3 regions of the Dickeya fangzhongdai genome follow, and region 1 is predicted to be linked to each of the others. Evidence: predicted binding sites of a transcription regulator. Region 1 holds the regulator's gene; each other region holds the start of a gene.

Evidence for each region. The regulator Fur, encoded in region 1, represses iron uptake genes when iron is present. The targets are predictions, from matches to a motif close to ATAATAATGAGAACNACTATCAA.
Region 2: the regulator Fur is predicted to act here: its motif matches at 1,627-1,649, upstream of CVE23_RS04440 (Nramp family divalent metal transporter).
Region 3: the regulator Fur is predicted to act here: its motif matches at 1,394-1,416, upstream of fhuA (ferrichrome porin FhuA).

The regions. Positions count from the first base shown of each region.
Region 1 covers NZ_CP025003.1:1,451,442-1,454,595, forward strand. Annotated here, with positions in the region: gene glnS (glutamine--tRNA ligase) at 1-832, shown strand, start outside; gene fur (ferric iron uptake transcriptional regulator) at 908-1,354, opposite strand; gene fldA (flavodoxin FldA) at 1,698-2,225, opposite strand; gene CVE23_RS06745 (methyl-accepting chemotaxis protein) at 2,644-3,154, shown strand, end outside.
Region 2 covers NZ_CP025003.1:939,559-942,712, forward strand. Annotated here, with positions in the region: gene nadK (NAD(+) kinase) at 1-560, opposite strand, end outside; gene grpE (nucleotide exchange factor GrpE) at 714-1,301, shown strand; gene CVE23_RS04440 (Nramp family divalent metal transporter) at 1,694-2,929, shown strand; gene nudK (GDP-mannose pyrophosphatase NudK) at 3,086-3,154, shown strand, end outside.
Region 3 covers NZ_CP025003.1:2,774,688-2,777,841, reverse strand. Annotated here, with positions in the region: gene fhuA (ferrichrome porin FhuA) at 1-1,359, opposite strand, end outside; gene CVE23_RS12385 (DeoR/GlpR family DNA-binding transcription regulator) at 1,602-2,381, opposite strand; gene hisN (histidinol-phosphatase) at 2,494-3,154, shown strand, end outside.

The sequences.
Region 1 (3,154 bases):
GCTGGTGAACGAGAAAGTGGTGGAAGGCTGGAACGATCCGCGTATGCCGACTATCTCCGGCTTGCGTCGTCGCGGATACACTGCGGCGTCCATTCGTGAGTTCTGTCGTCGTATCGGCGTCACCAAGCAGGACAACACCGTGGAGATGGCGGCGCTGGAATCCTGCATTCGCGACGATCTGAACGAGAACGCGCCACGGGCGATGGCGGTACTGGATCCGGTGAAGGTAGTGATTGAGAACCTGCCGGCAGGGCATGAAGAGTGGCTTACTATGCCCAATCATCCCAATAAACCGGAAATGGGATCGCGCCAGGTGGCGTTCAGCCGCGAGGTGTATATCGATCGCGCTGATTTCCGCGAAGAAGCCAACAAGCAGTACAAACGTTTGGTGCTGGGCAAAGAAGTGCGCCTGCGTAACGCCTATGTCATTAAGGCCGAGCACATTGATAAAGACGAGCAGGGCGTGATCACCACGATTTACTGCAGCTGCGATACGGAAACCCTGAGCAAAGATCCGGCTGACGGCCGTAAAGTGAAAGGCGTGATCCACTGGGTATCGGCGGCTCATGCACTGCCGGCGCAGTTCCGTCTGTATGACCGTCTGTTCAGCGTGGCTAACCCCGGCGCGGCGGAGGATTTTCTCTCCACCATCAACCCGGATTCGCTGACTGTCGCCCAGGGCTTTGTGGAAGCCAGTCTGGGTCAGGCTGAAGTTGAAAAAGCCTATCAGTTTGAGCGTGAAGGGTATTTCTGCGCCGATCGCGTTTATTCCAGTGCGGATAATCTGGTGTTTAACCGCACGGTCGGTTTGCGGGACAGTTGGGCGGGGTAACAGCCGCCCGGCTACCGGGAAAAAGACAAAAATAAAACCGCCGCGGCGGTTTTATTTTTTCTCTGCATCGAGTGATTAGCGTTCGTTGTGCGCATTGTCGTCTTCACGGCAATCGCCGCTACTGCAATGGCCGTACAAATACAGGCTGTGGTTGGTCAGTTTGATGCCGTGTTTCTCGGAGATCTCACGCTGGCGCGCTTCGATAGACTCGTCGCTGAATTCAATCACCCGGCCGCAATCCAGACAGATCAGATGATCATGATGGTGCTGCTGCGTGAGTTCGAAAACCGACTTGCCGCCTTCGAAGTTATGACGGGTAACGATGCCGGCGTCGTCAAACTGGTTAAGCACGCGGTAAACGGTAGCCAGACCAATCTCTTCCCCCATATCAATCAGCTTTTTGTATAAGTCTTCCGCGCTGACGTGGTGGCATTGAGGATCCTGAAGCACTTCCAGAATTTTCAGTCGTGGAAGTGTGACTTTCAGGCCAGCCTTCTTTAATGCGGTATTGTTGTCAGTCATGCGGATTTAGTCCTGTTACTTGCTTTATCTGGGAGGCTATTAGCCTAGTATCATCGGTCGGCTTAAAAAAGGTCACTGTGTCTCAATTATAGAACCGCGCCGTCGAAATGAAAACCACGGAACTTTTACAATATGATTCTTGCTAACTCTCTGTATTCAGAGTTGTTCCCTGCGAGAGACATATTGTACGCCAAGACAGGTCATTAAACGCAACCGGCTGACCGAGTGGGTATTGTACCCTGTCGGAATGAAAAGTTAAAAAAATGTATCACTGATTGTGATAGGTTTTGTCTATCTATATAGATATGGCTCTGAATACATCGGTATCAGAGCCATAGATGAATCAGGCCTGCAGTGCTTTCAGGTTCAGCTCTTCGCTGATTTGCTTGACCCAGTTGGAGACGCGTTCGCTGGTCAGCTCCGGCTGACGATCTTCATCGATGGCCAGACCGATAAAGTGGGTGTCATCCGACAGACCTTTTGAGGCTTCGAAGTAATAGCCTTCGGTCGGCCAGTGACCGACGATATTGGCGCCACGCGGCTCGATAATATCGCGAATGGTGCCCATGGCGTCACAGAAGTACTCCGCATAGTCTTCCTGATCGCCACAACCGAAGATGGCGACCAGCTTGCCGGCAAAATCAATCTCTTCCAGCGTAGGGAAGAAGTCATCCCAATCACACTGCGCTTCGCCGTAATACCAGGTTGGAATACCCAGCAGCAGGATGTCGAAACGCTCAAGATCTTCTTTGCTGCTTTTGGCAATGTCGTGCAGTTCGGCGACGTCGCTGCCCAGTTGTTGCTGGATCGTCTTGGCGATGTTTTCGGTATTGCCCGTGTCACTGCCAAAAAAAATGCCTATGAGAGCCATAGATAAAATAACCTCTTGATTCTTAAGGGTATGGTGCTTGCGTCACCCACGATCCGCTAATAATAGCAGACACTGTCTGACGGATAAACGTGTATCTGTTGCCATATCGTGAAATGGCGCGGAAGCGATTAATTGATTGTTTTTGCATCACTCCCTTAATGTTTTTTTAATTTTTTTAAAATACGATATTCGTACAGATGACTGAAAATATGGATAATTGGTTAAATATCTAATTTTTATTAGCTTTTAAACGACATAAAACACTAAACATTCCTATAGTTTTGACGATGACAGAGCATGGTGCTTTTATTGAATGTAAATGTGCAGCAATGTTTCTTACAAAGCGAGAGACTTTCTCATCGCATAAATCAAAACAAGACTTACCTCCTCGACCAATAGCCCATTTATGGAGTCAACTATGCAATTCCTAAAAAATATTGCCATTCGCACAGCCATGCTGTGGGTGCTTGGCATCTTCTGTGTGTTATGGATTGCTGTTTCGGTCTACACCATGTATTCGTTCCGGACCATGAACGAAACCTCCAAAACCAGTGCGTTGCTGGTCAACAATATGAATTTGGTTAACACCGGCAACGACCAGTATTTCCGCATGGTGACCCGACTGGCGCGTGCGATTGACTATCGTCAGAGCGGCGATAACCAGAAAGCGGACGAACAGCAAAAATCATCACAGGCCGCGCTGGATTTACTGAAATCCAACCTGGAAGCATTCAAGAAGATTGATCATGCCGGCATGTCGCCGGAGTTGGTTGACGCGGTAATCCGCGACTGGGGCAATCTGATTACTCAGGGCGTCGAGCCCATGTTCCAGCGTGCGGCGGACAAAAAGTTCGATGACTATGACAAATTCGCCAAAGATATCGTGCCGGCCTTCAGCCGCCAGTTCAACGTCTCTTTCACCAACTTTA
Region 2 (3,154 bases), 510 kb from region 1:
GAGCCGGTAGGCGTAGAGATGATCAGACCGTCGGAGCGCTGGGAAAACGCGAACTTGTCGTCAATATACACTTCAAATTCAATCATGTGCGCCACTTTACCCGGGTGCAGAACCACCTCGTTGATGGCGGTGCTGCTGCTGTTGGGGTGGTTGGCGCGGCACACCTGCGCCTCCAGCATAAAACGCTGTTCGCGGATGTAGCGCCCGGCCAGCACTTCGCTTAGCTGTTGCTGGGTATGATCCGGATCGAGATCGGTCAGGAAGCCGAGATTGCCGCGGTTGACGCCAATGACGTTGATATCGTAGCGCGACAGCACCCGCGCCGCGCCCAGCATGTTGCCGTCGCCGCCGACCACCACCGCCAGGTCCGCCTGCTGACCGATTTCCGACAGGCTGCCGGTGGCGGCGTCCGTTAGCTGCAACTCGCGGGCGATCTGTTGTTCGATCACCACGCGGTAACCCTGTGCGCGTAGCCAGTGATACAGCATTTCGTGGGTGGTCAAGGCATTTGGATGACGTGGATGACCGACAATGCCAATGCAGTTAAACGATCTGTTCATTTGGGTGCATTATCCTCATGAGAGCACCGGAGGCTCACGGTTTTTGGACCGATAGCCGGACCAATAATATGTGAGTGGTTCCCTTGAAACCCCGGTTTTGATCCCCATAATAAGCGAACTAGCGAGATGAATGCGAAAAACGCGGAGAATTTCATGAGTAGTAAAGAACAGAAGTCGCCTGACGAGCAAGTCTTGGATCAAAAAGGAGCAGCGGAAGGTCAGCAAGCGGATGCCGTACCAGAGACGACAGATGTCGCTGACCCGCGTGATGAGCGTATCGCAGAACTGGAAGCGCAACTGAATGATGCCCAGCAGCGTGAGCGTGAAAGCGCGTTGCGCGCCCGCGCCGAAATGGAGAACATCCGCCGCCGTGCCGAGCTGGATGTGGAAAAAGCGCATAAATTCGCTCTGGAAAAATTTGCGGGCGAAATGCTGCCGGTGATCGACAACCTTGAACGTGCGCTGGAGATGGCGGACAAATCCAATGAAGCGCTGTCGGGCATGATTGAAGGGGTCGAACTGACGCTGAAAGCGATGCTTTCCGCCGTGAATAAGTTCGGCATCGACGTGGTGGCGGAAGTGAACGTGCCGTTTAATCCGGAAATTCATCAGGCCATGACCCTGCTGGAATCAGCCGATCACGCGCCGAACCATGTCATGATGGTGATGCAGAAGGGCTATACCCTGAACGGTCGTTTGCTGCGCCCGGCGATGGTCGCGGTGTCCAAAGCCAAGGAATAATCGTTTCCGGCTTTCTCCGGGGAGCGGCCAGCAGGCTTCTTCCCGGATTGTGAATCTTCTTCCCGGATTGTGAATGTGGCCTTGTTGCTCTTTCCCTCCTTTTATTCCCCTTCGTTTTCTCTTGCTGGCTTCACGACAGCATTTCCCGGTTGCTTACACCGTTTTTTCTGTCGTTATCGCATGGAAACCGTTTAGTCGCGTGATGCTGTACCGATCGTTTTTTTGTTTATATTTTGTTAATCTTTACGTATTAAAACGTGTGTCGTTTGTCGGGTGAATGCATCATTATCATAACCTATCAGAGCAATCATCACTGCCATTCTAAATGCACTTGATAATCATTATCAACTTTGCGAGAGTAATAAAACAATAGTGTTAGAAGGGTTACTCATATGCCGGGGAGTCGTGTAGTGGAGTCAGTCAGCCGTACGTCGCGGAAGCTCAAGCTTTCACTGATGGGGCCGGCTTTTATCGCGGCGATCGGTTATATCGATCCCGGTAATTTCGCCACCAATATTCAGTCGGGCGCCGCCTATGGATATCAGCTGTTGTGGGTGGTGGTGTGGGCCAACCTGATGGCGATGTTGATTCAATTGCTCTCCGCCAAACTGGGGATCGCCACCGGCAAGAATCTGGCGGAGCATATTCGCGATCGTTTCCCGAAACCTGCTGTCTGGGCTTACTGGGTGCAAGCCGAAATCATCGCTATGGCGACCGACCTGGCGGAATTCATCGGCGCGGCGATCGGTTTTAAGTTATTGCTTGGCGTGTCGCTGCTGGAAGGTGCGATCCTCACCGGCATTGCCACTTTTCTGATCCTGACGCTGCAGCAACGTGGGCAAAAGCCGCTGGAGATGGTGATCGGCGGGTTGCTGCTGTTTGTGGCGGCGGCCTATATCGTCGAGTTGATTTTCTCTCGCCCGGAACTGTCGTCGCTGGCGAAAGGCATGGCGATACCGAGCCTGCCCAATTCCGACGCGGTGCTGCTGGCAGCCGGCGTACTGGGCGCGACCATTATGCCGCACGTAATTTACCTGCATTCATCGCTGACACAGCAACAAAGCAACATAACCCGCGCCGAACGTTATTCCGCCACCAAGGTGGATGTCGCGGTGGCGATGACCATCGCCGGGTTTGTGAATCTGGCGATGATGGCGACGGCGGCGGCGGCGTTTCACTTCAGCGGCAACACCTCGATTGCCGAACTGGATCAGGCGTATCTGACGCTGAAACCCTTACTGGGGCAGGCGGCGGCGACTATTTTCGGCCTGAGTCTGGTGGTGGCGGGGCTGTCGTCCACCGTGGTGGGGACGCTGGCCGGCCAGGTGGTGATGCAAGGGTTTGTGCGCTTTCATATTCCGCTGTGGGTTCGCCGCGTGGTGACCATGCTGCCGTCTTTTATCGTGATTCTGTCCGGTATGAACCCGACCCGGGTGCTGGTGTTAAGCCAGGTGCTGTTGAGTTTCGGTATTGCGCTGGCGTTGATTCCGCTGCTGGTTTTTACCGGCAACCGCGAACTGATGGGGTGCCTGGTGAACAGTCGCCGGGTACAGAACCTTGGCAAGGTGATCGTCTGTATGGTGATTGCGCTCAACCTGTATCTGCTGCTGGATACGCTGCTGGGTTAACGCGCCCGCCTGTTCTTTGCGACGCCTCCGCCGGTTATGGGCGGGGGCGTTTGTCTTTTCGGTTCCGACTTTTCTGCTTTCATCTTACGATCACGTGCATTCCGGCAAGCTCCGTCCTATTATCTGGGACTGATTTTTTGATACAGAGATTCAATGATGTCGTCGCCCATTACTATTCTTGATAAGCAACTGTTATCCGATCACTGGTTTGTGCTGCATAAATAT
Region 3 (3,154 bases), 1.3 Mb from region 1:
CTGCACATAAACCCCGGTCTGCTCCTGACGATTCAGGTAGTTCCAGGGCGACAGCGAATCCGCTGGAATGCTATCGTCGCCGTAAGCCGGATTCAGCAGGTTTAGCGATGATGCCGAGCCAAAGTACTCGTCGATATCGTTACGCATCCGCATGTAATCCACGCCAAACAGCATCGTATGACTGACATCGGCGGTTGAAAACGTCGCCTGCGCCTGATTATCGACAGTAAGGCTGTTCAGACGCTCGTGAGAGATAACGGATGCGCGATCCATGACATACGGCAGCGAGGCGGAAATGCCCGAACCATAGATGCCGCGGTACTGCGTTTCCAACTGCATATAACGCAGGTTCTGCCGCACGGTCCAGGTGTCGTTAAACGCATGTTCGGCGCTGTATCCCACCATCTTTTGGTTACGCGCCATCTTGTTGCTGGCTTCGCCATCGTTAAACGATGTGGAGAGCTTATGCGGATTGCCGTTGCTGTCGAGGAACGGGTTAACCGTGCCCTGACGCGGCAGCCAGCCGTAGAAACCGGCATACGGGTCGTTCTGGAAATGGGTCAGCAGCGTAAAGCGGGTATTTTCATCCGGCTGCCAGCTAAATGATGGAGCGATGGCATAACGTTTCTCTTTAGCGAAATCCTGCTGGGTATCGCTGCTTTTCGCCACGCCGGTCAGGCGGTAGGTATACACGCCTTGATCATCGATCGCGCCGCCGAAATCGAAACCGGTCTGGAACAGGTTATCGGTTCCCATCTTGAACTGGACTTCGCGGATGGTTTCAGCCGTCGGCCGCTTGCTGACCAGCGCCACCAGGCCGCCCGGGCTGCTTTTGCCGTACAACACCGACACCGGTCCGCGCAGTACTTCCACCCGTTCCAGCATGTAAGGATCCAGCGACGCTTCCGAATAGTTGTCGCCCTGCAATTTCAGACCGTCGAGGTACTGGTTGGTGTTGACCGCGGTGAAACCACGCAGGTTAACCACGTCATAGGTGTTTGAGCTGCCGCGGTTGCCGGCAAAAACCCCCGGCGTATAGTTCAGCGCGTCTTTGACGCTGACCACCTGACGCGTTTGCATCTCCTCACTGGTCACGACGGACACCGACTGCGGATTTTTTTCAATCGAGGTGTCGGTTTTGGTGCCGGTGGCGCTGCGTTTGGCGGCAATCGTCGGTGCGGCGCCCCACGCATTTTCCGGCGCGGCCGCCGTTGAGGCGTCAACGTTGATGGTGTCGTCCGCATAGGCCGTTACCGATGCCGTACCCGCCAGAGCGGCGGAAATCAGCAGCGCCAGCGCGCGTTTGTGGGCATGCGAAGGGGAGACCTGGCCGAAGCCTGCGCCTTGTATTGTTATCATTACGATTTCCCTGACTATTTTTAATTAAAAACAAAAGAAAATGACAATGATTATCATAATCAATAACGATAATGCTGTCAGAGAAAGAATTCGTAACCTGATGTGTACGAATGTAGAGATAAGGTAAAGCGAAGAGGCTTACGTGAAACAGACGGTGTCACAGGCTGGGATGGCGAGGTGGTTAACCCCGCGTTACCCGCCCGCGCGCCGGAGCGGGTAACACATGCGGCATAAGGGCTGATTTATTGCGCCTCGGCAAAACGGATCGGCAGTTGCTTGTCGATAAAAGGCGCGAGTTTATCCGCCGGGATCGCCGGTTCCACCACCAGGGTGGTGATATCTTCGCAGGGGATGACATGGTAGCGGGCGATAGCCGGGAGCTTGTCCGACGTCATCGCCACCACGATCTCGTTGCTCTTGCGCGCCGCCGCCTGCTTGAATTCCGCGTCTTCGTAGTCAAACACGGTCAGCCCTTCGGCGGCGTCCAGCGCGCAGCCGCCCAGAAAACAGAGGTCGAAATAGATATTCTCCAGCTGTTTTTGCGGTGTGATGCCAAGCGCGCCGCCGGTGCGCGGTTGTACTCGTCCGCCGAGCATGATCACCTCCGCATGGGATGATTTCATCATTTCCAGCGCGATAGCGGGGGAGTTGGTCACCACGGTCACGGATAACGAGGCCGGAATCGCCCGGGCGATAGCCAGATTGGTGGATCCGGAATCGATAAACACGCACTGACCCGCCTGAACCAGCGCCGCGCAGGACTGACCCAGCCGATCTTTGGCCTCGCTGTCGGCAGCGGCGCGGGTGATGAAATGGCCGTCAGCGGGAGCCAGGCTGACGGCGCCGCCATAGACCCGTTTACACACGCCTTCGCGCGCCAGTTCCTGCAGGTCGCGCCGTATGGTGTGTTCCGATACCCGCAATTCCTGCGACAACAATGTACATACCACCCGACCTTCATTGCGCAGACGATCCCGGATCAGGGATTGTCGTTGCTCAGGAAAAGATGCATAATCGAGCATAATCAATCCTTATGTATAAAAAAATCGATCACAACGAGCAGAATCAAGCATCATGATACGATTTGTCAATCCAATATTGTTGATGCGCATTCTATCGCAAGAGGTGAATACCATGAGTCAGCCACTGCCGGATATGGCGTTTTTTCATACGTTGGCCGACGCGGCCAGCCAGCAAACCCTGCCACGTTTTCGCTCACACCAGAATCTGCATGTCGGCAGCAAACCCAAAGAGGGATTTCGCTTCGATCCGGTGACGGATGCCGATCGGGAAGCGGAACGGGCGATTCGGGCATTGATTACCGAACACTATCCGGAACACGCGATTTTGGGCGAGGAATTCGGCGCGACCGGCAGCGGCGACATTCAGTGGATTCTGGACCCGGTCGACGGCACCCGGCCGTTTTTGTGCGGACTGCCGGTATGGGGCACGCTGATCGGGTTGTTATATCAGGGTCGCGCCGTGATGGGCATGATGAGCCAGCCGTTCACCGGCGAGGCGTTTTGGGCCGATGGGCGGCATGCCTGGTATCGCGGTCCACAGGGGGACGAACGCCGGCTTGCGACACGCAAGAATGTCCCGCTCGGTCAGGCCATTCTGCATACCACCTCGCCGGAACCGATTGAACGTCATCCACAGATTCGCTTCGCCGAACTGACCGGGCGCACGCTGATGACCCGTTACGGCGGCGAATGCTACGCGATGGCGATGCTGGCCGCCGGGCACATCGATATCTGCCTGGAGTATGCGCTGCAACCTTATGACATTGCGGCTT